Regions from separate parts of the Rhizobium sp. PP-F2F-G48 genome, predicted to be linked through region 1. Evidence: predicted binding sites of a transcription regulator. Region 1 holds the regulator's gene; the other holds the start of a gene.
What was found. Region 1 encodes LexA, which represses DNA repair genes until DNA is damaged. Its sites were predicted from a motif close to TGTTCNNNNTGTGTTCNG; they were not measured.
Positions count from the first base shown of each region.

Region 1 (5,577 bases):
AATTTCCTGGGGAGGAGACTGAACGACATGATCACAAAAAACTGCATGGCAGGCGCCCTCTTGGTGAGCGCCACCTTCTTGTCAAACCCCGCGCAAGCGGAAGATCTTGTCTTCACGCTGAAGAACGGTACGCAATCGGTTCTCACGCGATTCTACACGTCACCCGTCGGCGTCAGCGACTGGGAGAGGGACGTCTTCGGAGAGCAGGTGCTCAGTCCTGGCGAGACGATCGAACTGACGATCGCGGACGGACGCGACGTTTGCGACTACGACATGCGGTTCGAGTTCGAGGAGGGGTCAGACTTGGCGACGACTGAAGACAAGCAAAACCTGTGCGAGATGGGATCCTATACCATTCACGAATAGCGGACGCCGTTGTGCCGAAAGATGCCGGAATCAACAATAGTGGAAGCAGCCAGACAGACGTTGGGCTTTAGAGTGAGCTGGCTGCTCCAACTGTCGTCATGGGAACGCCATTGCCGAGATCGTTGTTGGCGTACTTGATCACGAGGATACTAAGGACGGATGCTAGCATCCCGACGAAAATCATTCTCATAGCGTGATCCTTTGCGCACGGTCTGCGCTTGAAAAGAGATGGTACGGCGCCATTGCCAGCGATCCTTTATCAGCGATCTTCAGTCGAAATCGCCGATCCGACCATGCTGCTCAAGAACGAGGGCTGGGCCGGCTTCGCCAATCGCTGTGTTGCCCCGCCTTGAGACGACTGCCGTGCCCGCATGTCCGCGTGCAAGACGACTGGCCAAAGCGCGGGCTTCATCGGCGGTCTTGATGCTCAATGGTCGATCGGATAGCGAAATCTCGCCTTCGCGATCGTCGAAGACCAGGACTTCAAAACTTTCCAATGTTCCCGGCATCTCGGTCTCCGCAGTGTTCGGCCGGTTAACGCCGATGTCCGCAAGCAGTTCCGTCTGCTTCTCCATCGTGCAGATTTCTCTGAAAAACGCGTGCCGCTGGATCTCGCGAGCCGAGTGCCTGCATCCGCTTCTCGTATCCTCTTCGCCTCCCCAACGGTTTCGAGAATAGCAATCCCCGCCTCCATCCTTGTCGAACGAAAGCAACAGAAAGAAGGCCGCACCATGAGAAACAAGCAAACCGCGCATTGATGAAATGCACGGCGCGAGGTCACTATCGAAGCGGACAGGACGAGGAATTCAGGACGAGGAAAACCGATGCTTGCCCTGGAGACCGACGCCTCCAATCGGCCACCCCTCGCCGGAAACCATATCCTTTTTACTGGTAGTGGCGGATCAAGCCGACAAGCTTTCCCTGAACCTTGACCCGGTCCGGTCCGAAAATCCGCGTCTCATAGGCCGGGTTGGCCGCCTCCAGAGCGACAGAGGCTCCCTTGCGGCGGAAGCGTTTCAAGGTCGCCTCTTCGTCATCGACCAAGGCCACGACGATCTCGCCCGGGCTGGCGCTGTTCGCACTCCGGATGATGACGGTATCGCCATCGAGAATGCCCGCTTCGATCATCGAGTCCCCCCGAACTTCCAACGCATAATGCTCGCCACTGCCGAGCATGAAAGCGGGAACGGCAATGTCATGCGTGTTGTTCTGGATAGCGGAAATCGGCACGCCGGCAGCAATCCGACCCATGACAGGAACGGAGACGCTGTTATCGTTTCCGACGCCAATGGCAGCCTTCGCCGGTGTTTCCGGGACAGAGGACGGGCGACTTCCCTGAATGACGCTCGGTGAAAACCCCCGCTTCGGCGGTGTCGACGCGAGATAGGCGTCCGGCAGCTTGATCACCTCGAGCGCCCGCGCCCTGTTTGGCAAGCGCCGGATAAAGCCACGCTCTTCGAGCGCCGTGATCAGCCGATGGATGCCGGACTTGGAGGCCAGTTCCAGAGCATCCTTCATCTCGTCGAACGATGGCGGAACACCCGATTCCTTCATGCGCTCATGAATGAAAATCAACAATTCCTGTTGCTTGCGGGTCAGCATGATCAAACGACTCCAAAGTCACGAAACAAAGCAAGAACAGTGTTATATGTTCCTCATGTGTTCTGCAAGTGCCATTCCGCCGAAGTGAACCGTTCATCGACGAAAAGGCGAATTCGTTCAGATGCGTTGCTTGCGGCGAGGTCCTTTCCGAAAGGACAGACCTTGAGATCAGCGTTCATCGCTCCGGCAATAAGAAACGCCGTCGCAAGCAGGCTCGCAACGGCGAAAAGGCTATTTGACACTCGGTGTCCAAGACGGAATCAGAACGGAATGTCGTCATCCAGATCGCGCGAGAAGCCACCGCTCGCCCCGCCGGTGCTGCCGCCCGAACGACCGCCGGACGACTGGGCCGGACGATCGAAATCGTCGCCATAGTTCGGTCCGCTGCCCCCGCCGTAATCCGAACTCCCACGGTTTCCACCACCACTACCGCCGCCGCCGTCACGGCCATCCAGCATGGTCAGCGTCGAATTGAAGCCCTGAAGCACCACTTCGGTGGAATAGCGGTCGTTGCCGTCCTTGTCCTGCCATTTGCGTGTCTGCAAGGCGCCTTCGAGATAAAGCTTGGCGCCCTTCTTCACATATTGTTCGACGACCTTGCACAGGCCCTCGTTGAAAACGACGACCGTATGCCACTCGGTCTTCTCGCGTCGCTCGCCCGAATTTCGGTCGCGCCAGCTTTCGGACGTGGCGATGCGCAGGTTCGCGATCGGCTTTCCGTCCTGCGTCCGCCGGATTTCCGGGTCCGCCCCGACATTTCCGATGAGGATCACCTTGTTTACGCTACCAGCCATCTCTTTGTCCTGTCTCCTGAAAGCGGCCCAACGTCCCGCAATGTGCGCAAAGCCTACGCTGTTGGATCTGGCTTTTCGCCCTCGACCCGCGGCAATCCACAACAGTTTGCAAATTTGTTCTTTATTTGTTCTAATTCTTCGTTATGATCCTGTCAACCATGCACGCGCCGGGCTTCCGATGCTCAACGAGCCTGCCCGGACCGGGACGTTCGAATTGCGGTTTCGCCCGAGGCCGGGTCGACATATGAAGTATTGATCTTAAGTAAGGGCTTCGTCCCCATACAGAGCGTTTGACCATGAGCGAATTCAAGACCATCTCGATCCGCGGTGCGCGGGAGCACAATCTCAAGGGTATCGACCTCGATCTCCCGCGCAACAAACTGATCGTGATGACCGGCCTTTCCGGGTCGGGAAAATCGTCGCTCGCCTTCGACACGATCTATGCGGAAGGGCAGAGGCGCTACGTCGAGAGCCTGTCGGCCTATGCGCGCCAGTTTCTGGAGATGATGCAGAAGCCGGATGTGGACCTGATCGAAGGTCTTTCGCCCGCAATTTCGATCGAACAGAAGACGACGTCGAAGAACCCCCGCTCGACCGTGGGAACGGTGACGGAGATCTACGACTATATGCGCCTTCTTTTCGCGCGCGTCGGTGTCCCCTATTCGCCGGCGACCGGGCTGCCAATCGAGAGCCAGACGGTGAGCCAGATGGTTGACCGTATCCTTGCGATGGAGGAAGGCGCTCGCCTGTACATCCTCGCGCCGATGATCCGGGGCCGTAAGGGCGAGTACAAGAAAGAACTCGCGGAGCTGATGAAAAAGGGCTTTCAGCGCGTCAAGGTCGATGGCCAGTTCTACGAGATCGCCGATGTCCCCGCGCTCGACAAGAAATACAAGCACGATATCGATGTGGTGGTCGATCGCCTGGTCGTGCGCGGCGATATTGCTGCGCGGCTGGCCGACAGTCTGGAAACATCGCTCAGGCTGGCCGATGGTCTTGCGATAGCCGAATTTGCCGACAAGCCTCTGCCCGAGAAGGAGACCTCGGCCGGCGGCTCCGCGAACAAATCGCTCAACGAGACGCATGAGCGGGTGCTGTTTTCGGAGAAATTCGCCTGCCCCGTCTCCGGCTTCACGATTTCCGAGATCGAACCGCGGCTGTTTTCCTTCAACAATCCGTTCGGTGCCTGCTCCACCTGCGACGGCCTCGGCAGTCAGCAGAAGATCGACGAGGCCCTCATCGTTCCGGAACACGATCGGACCCTGAAAAACGGGGCGATCGCCCCCTGGGCCAAATCGTCGTCGCCTTACTACAATCAAACGCTGGAAGCGCTCGGCAAGGCGTTCGGCTTCAAGCTGAGCAGCACCTGGGCGGATCTGTCGGATGCTGCGAAAAAGGCGATCCTGCGCGGGACGGACGAAAAGATCGTGTTCCAGTATGCGGATGGCGCACGCTCGTACAACACCACGAAGACGTTCGAAGGGATCGTCCCCAACCTCGAACGGCGCTGGAAAGAAACCGAATCGGCCTGGGCGCGCGAGGAGATCGAGCGTTACATGTCGGCAGCCCCCTGCCCGGCCTGCAAAGGTTTCCGGCTGAAGCCCGAGGCGCTGGCCGTCAAGATCGACCGGCTTCAAATCGGCGAGGTGACGAACATGTCGATCCGCGTCGCGCGGGATTGGTTCGAGGATCTGCCCGCCCGCCTAACGGAGAAGCAGAACGAGATTGCCGTTCGGATCCTGAAGGAGATTCGCGATCGCCTGCGCTTCCTGAACGATGTCGGGCTGGATTACCTCAGTCTTTCGCGAAATTCCGGTACCTTGTCGGGCGGCGAAAGCCAGCGCATCCGGCTCGCCTCGCAGATCGGATCGGGCCTGACGGGCGTGCTCTACGTGCTGGACGAGCCGTCGATCGGCCTGCATCAGCGTGACAATGCGCGCCTTCTCGATACGCTGCGGCATCTGCGCGACATTGGAAATACCGTCATCGTGGTCGAGCACGACGAAGACGCGATTCTGACGGCCGACTATGTTGTCGATATCGGTCCGGCTGCCGGCATTCATGGCGGCCAGGTCGTGGCTTCCGGCACGCCGCAGGAGATCATCGATCACCCTACTTCTCTGACAGGCAAATATCTCTCGGGCGACCTTTCTGTCTCGGTGCCTGCCGAGCGGCGCAAGCCGAAGAAGAAAAAGGAACTGACCGTCGTCGGTGCCCGCGGCAACAATCTGAAGAATGTCACGGCGTCCATCCCGCTCGGGGTCTTCACCGCCGTGACGGGCGTCTCCGGTGGCGGCAAGTCCACCTTTCTCATCGAAACGCTCTACAAATCGGCGGCGCGACGGGTGATGGGCGCGCGCGAAATTCCGGCCGATCACGACCGCATCGACGGGTTCGAACATATCGACAAGGTCATCGATATCGACCAGTCGCCGATCGGCCGGACGCCGCGCTCGAACCCTGCCACTTATACCGGCGCCTTTACGCCCATCCGGGATTGGTTTTCGGGGCTGCCGGAGGCAAAGGCCCGGGGCTACCAGCCCGGACGCTTCTCGTTCAATGTGAAGGGCGGTCGCTGCGAGGCCTGTCAGGGGGATGGCGTCATCAAGATCGAGATGCACTTCCTCCCGGATGTCTACGTCACCTGCGATGTCTGCCATGGGAAACGCTACAATCGCGAAACCCTGGATGTGACCTTCAAGGGCAAGTCGATCGCGGACGTACTGGACATGACGGTCGAGGAAGGCGTCGAGTTCTTTGCAGCCGTGCCGGCGGTGCGCGACAAGCTCGTAACGCTCAACGAGGTCGGGCTCGG
Region 1 is NZ_SLVH01000001.1:995,519-1,001,095, reverse strand. It holds gene C8J36_RS04525 (hypothetical protein) at 46-366, shown strand; gene C8J36_RS04520 (hypothetical protein) at 636-941, opposite strand; gene lexA (transcriptional repressor LexA) at 1,252-1,968, opposite strand; gene C8J36_RS04510 (single-stranded DNA-binding protein) at 2,229-2,762, opposite strand; gene uvrA (excinuclease ABC subunit UvrA) at 3,059-5,577, shown strand, end outside.

Region 2 (5,577 bases), on a different contig from region 1:
GTGATCTTCGCGCCGGTGTAATCCTCCCAGGGCTTGAGGAAGCCGCGGAAGAGGACGTTGTGAAGGTTCTGGTTGTTGAGACCCATGAAAGAGAGCTCGACGCCGGCAAATTCGCCCTGCTTCACGCTCTTCTTCGTCGCCTCCAGGCACATTTCACCGACCTTCTGCCAGTCGGCATCTGTCGGCGAACCCTTGCCGACGCCCGGGATCTGCAGCAGCTGGCTGCGGAACGAGGCGTCCTGTGCGAAGGCGGCGTTGAAGCCGCCGAGCCCGTCGAGCATCGTGCTGGCCGCGGCGACGGCCCCAAGGCTCGCGCCCGTCTTCAGAATGGCGCGCCGGCTGAGGCCGATTGCCATCATTCGTTCAAAGTCACTGACTTTCATTATGGTCTCCTCCCATGTGAAACATCTGCGCCACATCGCGTGGCATGCCGGCACCCCGCCCAGGCGCGCCGGTCTATCGCAATCAGCCGAGCCGCAGCCCGGACGCACCGTCGAACAGGTGCACCAGAGCGGGGTTCGGCGTCATCGTGATGATCTGATCGGTGTCGCCGGCCACCCGGTCGCGAAACACACCGATGATCTTCTGCTGCCCGAGCCGGGCGAAGACCTGCGTTTCCGAGCCCGTGGATTCGATCACCGAAATCCTGGCTTCCACAGATCCGCCGAGCGAAAAGTGCTCGGGCCGGATGCCGTAGTAAGCGGGCTGCCCGTCGGAGCCTGCAGGGGCCGTGGTCAGAGGCAGGACGATGCCGTCGTCCGTCTCGAAGCTCGGGGCTGCGCCGGCACGGATGCGGCCCTTGATGAGGTTCATCGAGGGCGAGCCGATGAAGCCGGCAACGAAGACATTGGCCGGGCGGTCGTAGAGGTCGAGCGGCGAGCCGATCTGCTCGACGCGGCCGTCGCGCAACACCACGATCCGGTCGGCCATCGTCATGGCTTCCACCTGGTCGTGCGTCACGTAGATCATCGTCGTTGCGAGGCGCCGCTGCAGTTCCTTGATCTCGGCACGCATCTGCACGCGCAGCTTGGCATCGAGGTTGGAGAGCGGTTCGTCGAACAGGAAGACCTTGGGATCGCGCACGATCGCCCGCCCCATCGCGACGCGCTGCCGCTGGCCGCCGGAGAGCTGGCGCGGGTAGCGCGCAAGGTAGGGAACGAGATCGAGGATCTCGGCGGCCTTGCGCACGCGCGCCTCGATCGTCGCCTTGTCGTCGCCGCGCATCTTCAGGGCAAAGCCCATATTGTCGGCCACGGTCTTGTGCGGATAGAGCGCATAGCTCTGAAACACCATGGCGATATCGCGGTCCTTCGGCGGCAGGTCGTTGACGACCTTGCCGTCGATGCGGATGTCGCCCGAGGAAATCGGCTCGAGGCCGGCCACCATGCGCAGCAAGGTGGATTTTCCGCAGCCGGACGGCCCGACGAGGACCACGAACTCGCCGTCCGGAATCTCCACGGACACGCCATGGATCACGGCAAGGCTGCCATAGGCCTTACCGACGTTTTCAATGTTCATCGACGCCAAAGGGGGCCTCCTACCCACTTACGCTGTGCACTCCCTCACAGCCCCGGCGCCATCGACGCCGTTCGTCAGCAACTTCACACACAATAACATTGTTGTAAATTGCTATTCGCCAGATGCGTTGAGGTTTGTTGTATGGGGGGTCCATTCCGACCGCGAGAGCACGGAGAGGACCGTCGGAGCCTCATTTCGGCACGGTTGAGAAGAAAGAGACTTGGATACATCACAAATTATAGTAGCATCGTGAAGTGAGAGTGAAGGAGGAGACGGCATGCTCAAGGGAATCGATCCGGTGATCCACGCGGATCTCATGCACGCGATGATGCGGATGGGCCATGGCGACGATCTCGTCTTGTGCGACATCAATCACCCCGCGGCCACCATTGCAGCCCACACGACTTACGGCCGCCTGCTGGACCTCTCCGGTTGCGGATTGACGGAGGCCGCGCGCGCCATTCTGACGCTGTTCCCGCTCGATACCTTCGTCGAACGGCCGGTCAGCCGCATGCAGGTCGTCGGCGATCCCGAGGCGCGCATGCCGATCTTCGATGCCATGCAGGACGTGGTGGATGCGTCGCAGGGCCGAGCCATCCCGATGGAGGCGCTGGAGCGCTTCGCGTTCTACGCGGCGGCCAAGCGATCTTTCGTGATCGTGCGGACCTCCGATCCCGGCCCCTATGGCTGCTTCATCTTCAAGAAGGGCGTGATCTGAAGCTGGCCGCACTCGGGAGGACACACCGGTCTTCCCCCGAGGCCCTGTTCAAGCTTTTCCCCGGCTGATATGTTCGTTATTTGTTCCGAAAGCCTTCGCGTGCCGATTCTGTGCGAGGCTGGGCGGTCGGCAGGACGGGGAAGACGGCATGGTGGCGGTAGCCTATCTGGATACGTTGAACGAGCGGCAACGCCAGGCCGTCGAACACGGCATCGTTTCGGGTGATGCCTCCTCCGACACGGTCGCCGGGCCGCTCCTGATCATTGCCGGTGCCGGATCGGGCAAGACCAACACGCTCGCGCATCGTGTCGCTCATCTCATCGTTCACGGCGCCGATCCGCGGCGCATTCTTCTCTTGACGTTTTCCCGCCGTGCCGCCTCGGAGATGGCGCGGCGGGTCGAGCGCATCTGCCGCAAGGTGCTCGGGGCCAATGCCGGCGTTCTCATCGATGCGCTGGCCTGGTCCGGTACTTTTCACGGGATCGGTGCGCGGCTCCTGCGGATCTATGCGGAGCAGATCGGCCTCGACATCGACTTCACCATTCACGATCGCGAGGACAGCGCCGACCTGATGAACCTGGTGCGTCACGAACTCGGTTTCTCCAAGACGGAAAGCCGGTTCCCGACGAAGGGCACCTGCCTGTCGATCTATTCCCGCGTCGTGAATTCGCAGGCGCCGCTTGCCGAGGTTCTGCGTCTGCATTTCCCTTGGGTCGCGGGATGGGAGGCGCAGTTGAAGAGCCTGTTTTCTGCCTATGTCGCGGCGAAACAAGCGCAGAACGTGCTCGATTACGACGATCTCCTGCTCTACTGGGCGCAAATGGTCTCCGACCCCGACCTTGCCCTGGATATCGGCGAGCGGTTCGACCATGTCATGGTCGACGAGTACCAGGATACGAACCGGTTGCAGGCCTCGGTGCTGATGGCGCTGAAGCCCGGCGGCCGGGGTCTGACCGTGGTCGGCGACGATGCGCAGTCCATCTACGCATTCCGGGCGGCCACCGTTCGCAATATCCTCGATTTCCCCGGCGCCTTCAGCCCGGCGGCCGACGTGATCACGCTCGACCGCAATTACCGCTCGACGCAGACCATTCTCGCCGCAGCCAATGGCGTCATCGATCTTGCGCGCGAGCGCTTCACCAAGAACCTGTGGACGGAGCGCCAGTCGGCCGAGCGACCGAAGCTGGTGACGGTCAAGGACGAGACCGACCAGGCCGCCTTCATCGTCGAGCAGATTCTCGCCAATCGCGAGACCGGCATGACGCTGAAGCAGCAGGCCGTGCTGTTCCGGTCGTCCCATCACAGCGGGCCCCTCGAAGTGGAGCTGACGCGGCGCAACATACCCTTCGTCAAATTCGGGGGTCTGAAATTCCTCGACAGTGCGCATGTGAAGGACATGCTGGCCGTACTGCGGTTTGCCCAGAACCCGCGGGACCGCGTGGCCGGCTTTCGCCTGCTGCAGATGCTGCCGGGCGTGGGGCCGCAGACGGCAGGCAAGATTCTCGATGCCATCGCGGCGGATCCCGAACCGCTCGCAGCCCTTGCCGAAATCCCCGCGCCGCCCCGCACCGGCGACGACTGGAGCCCCTTCGTCACCATGCTGGAGAGCCTGCGGAAATCCGGACCGGGCTGGCCGGCGGATATCGGGCTCGCGCGGATCTGGTACGAGCCGCATCTCGACCGTCTTCACGAGGATGCGGAGACCCGTAAGGCGGACTTGCTGCAACTGGAGCAGATCGCGGGCGGCTACGGCTCGCGCGAGCGCTTTCTGACCGAGCTGACGCTCGATCCGCCGGATGCGACCAGCGACCAGGCCGGCGTGCCGCTGCTGGACGAAGACTATCTCATTCTTTCCACCATTCATTCCGCCAAGGGACAGGAATGGCGCTCCGTCTTCATGCTGAACGTGGTGGATGGCTGCATCCCGTCCGATCTTGGAACCGGGACCACGCAGGAAATCGAGGAAGAGCGGCGTCTTCTCTATGTCGGAATGACGCGGGCGAAAGACAGTCTTTCGCTGATCACGCCGCAGCGCTTCTTTACCCATGGGCAAAATCCGCAGGGCGACCGGCATGTCTATGCCGCGCGGACCCGCTTTATTCCGGCAACCCTTCTGCAGTTCTTCGAACAGGCGACATGGCCGCTGGTATCGGCGTCCGCTTCGGAACGCAGTGCGCGCGAGATCCGCATCGACGTTGCCGCCCGCATGCGCGGCATGTGGAGCTGAAGCCATGCAGCCGGGCACGCTGGATATGGCAGCAAGAGAGGCGGCGCGCGAAGCGGCCGAACTCGCCGAAGCGCTGGCCGCTCCGGCTGCCGAGACGGCCCCTGGACCCGATCCGGGTGCGACCACGACCCCGCCGACAGGCGATGCGCCGGTGCGAAAGATCATCCATGTCGATATGGACGCGTTCTATGCTTCCGTCGAGCAGCGTGACGATCCCGAGCTTCGCGGCAAGCCTGTCGCCGTCGGCGGCTCCGCCGCGCGCGGCGTGGTTGCGGCCGCGAGCTACGAGGCGCGGGTCTTCGGCGTGCATTCGGCCATGGCCTCGGTCACCGCCAAACGCAAATGCCCCGATCTGATCTTCGTCAAGCCGCGCTTCGAGGTCTACCGCGCCGTCTCCCAGCAGATCAGGGAGATCTTTGCGGATTACACGCCCTTGATCGAGCCGCTGTCGCTGGATGAGGCCTATCTCGATGTGACCGAAAATTTGAAGGGCATGGAGATTGCGACCGAGATCGCCGCGGAAATCCGCGCACGGATTTTCGCCGTGACGGGCCTCACGGCCTCGGCCGGCATCAGCTACAACAAGTTCCTGGCCAAGATGGCGTCCGATCAGCGAAAGCCGAACGGGCAGTTCGTCATCACGCCCCGAAACGGTCCGGCCTTCGTGGAGGCCCTGCCCGTCAAGAAATTTCACGGCGTGGGTCCTGCGACCGCCGAGCGGATGAAGAAGCACGGCATCGAGACGGGGATGGATCTGAAGACCAAGCCGCTCGCCTATCTCCAGCAGCATTTCGGCAAGTCCGGCGCGTACTTCCACGGCATCGCGCGGGGGATCGACGAGCGGCGCGTTCGCCCGGATCGCATCCGCAAATCGGTCGGCGCGGAAGACACGTTCAGTGAGGATATCTCCGACCTTGCTCTCGCCGAGGCCGAGTTGCGGCCGCTGGCCGAGAAAGTCTGGCGTTACTGCGAGGCGCACGATATCGCCGGCAAGACCGTGACGGTGAAGATAAAATATGCGGACTTCACGCAGGCAACGCGTGCGCGAACGCTTCCCGTAGCCTTCGCCCGGATCGAAGATGTTCTCGACGTCGCCGACCAGCTTCTGGCGACG
Region 2 is NZ_SLVH01000007.1:211,440-217,016, forward strand. It holds gene C8J36_RS16990 (sugar ABC transporter substrate-binding protein) at 1-383, opposite strand, end outside; gene ugpC (sn-glycerol-3-phosphate ABC transporter ATP-binding protein UgpC) at 466-1,527, opposite strand; gene C8J36_RS17000 (RbsD/FucU domain-containing protein) at 1,796-2,236, shown strand; gene C8J36_RS17005 (ATP-dependent helicase) at 2,385-4,463, shown strand; gene dinB (DNA polymerase IV) at 4,468-5,577, shown strand, end outside.
Region 2: the regulator LexA is predicted to act here: its motif matches at 2,307-2,324, upstream of C8J36_RS17005 (ATP-dependent helicase).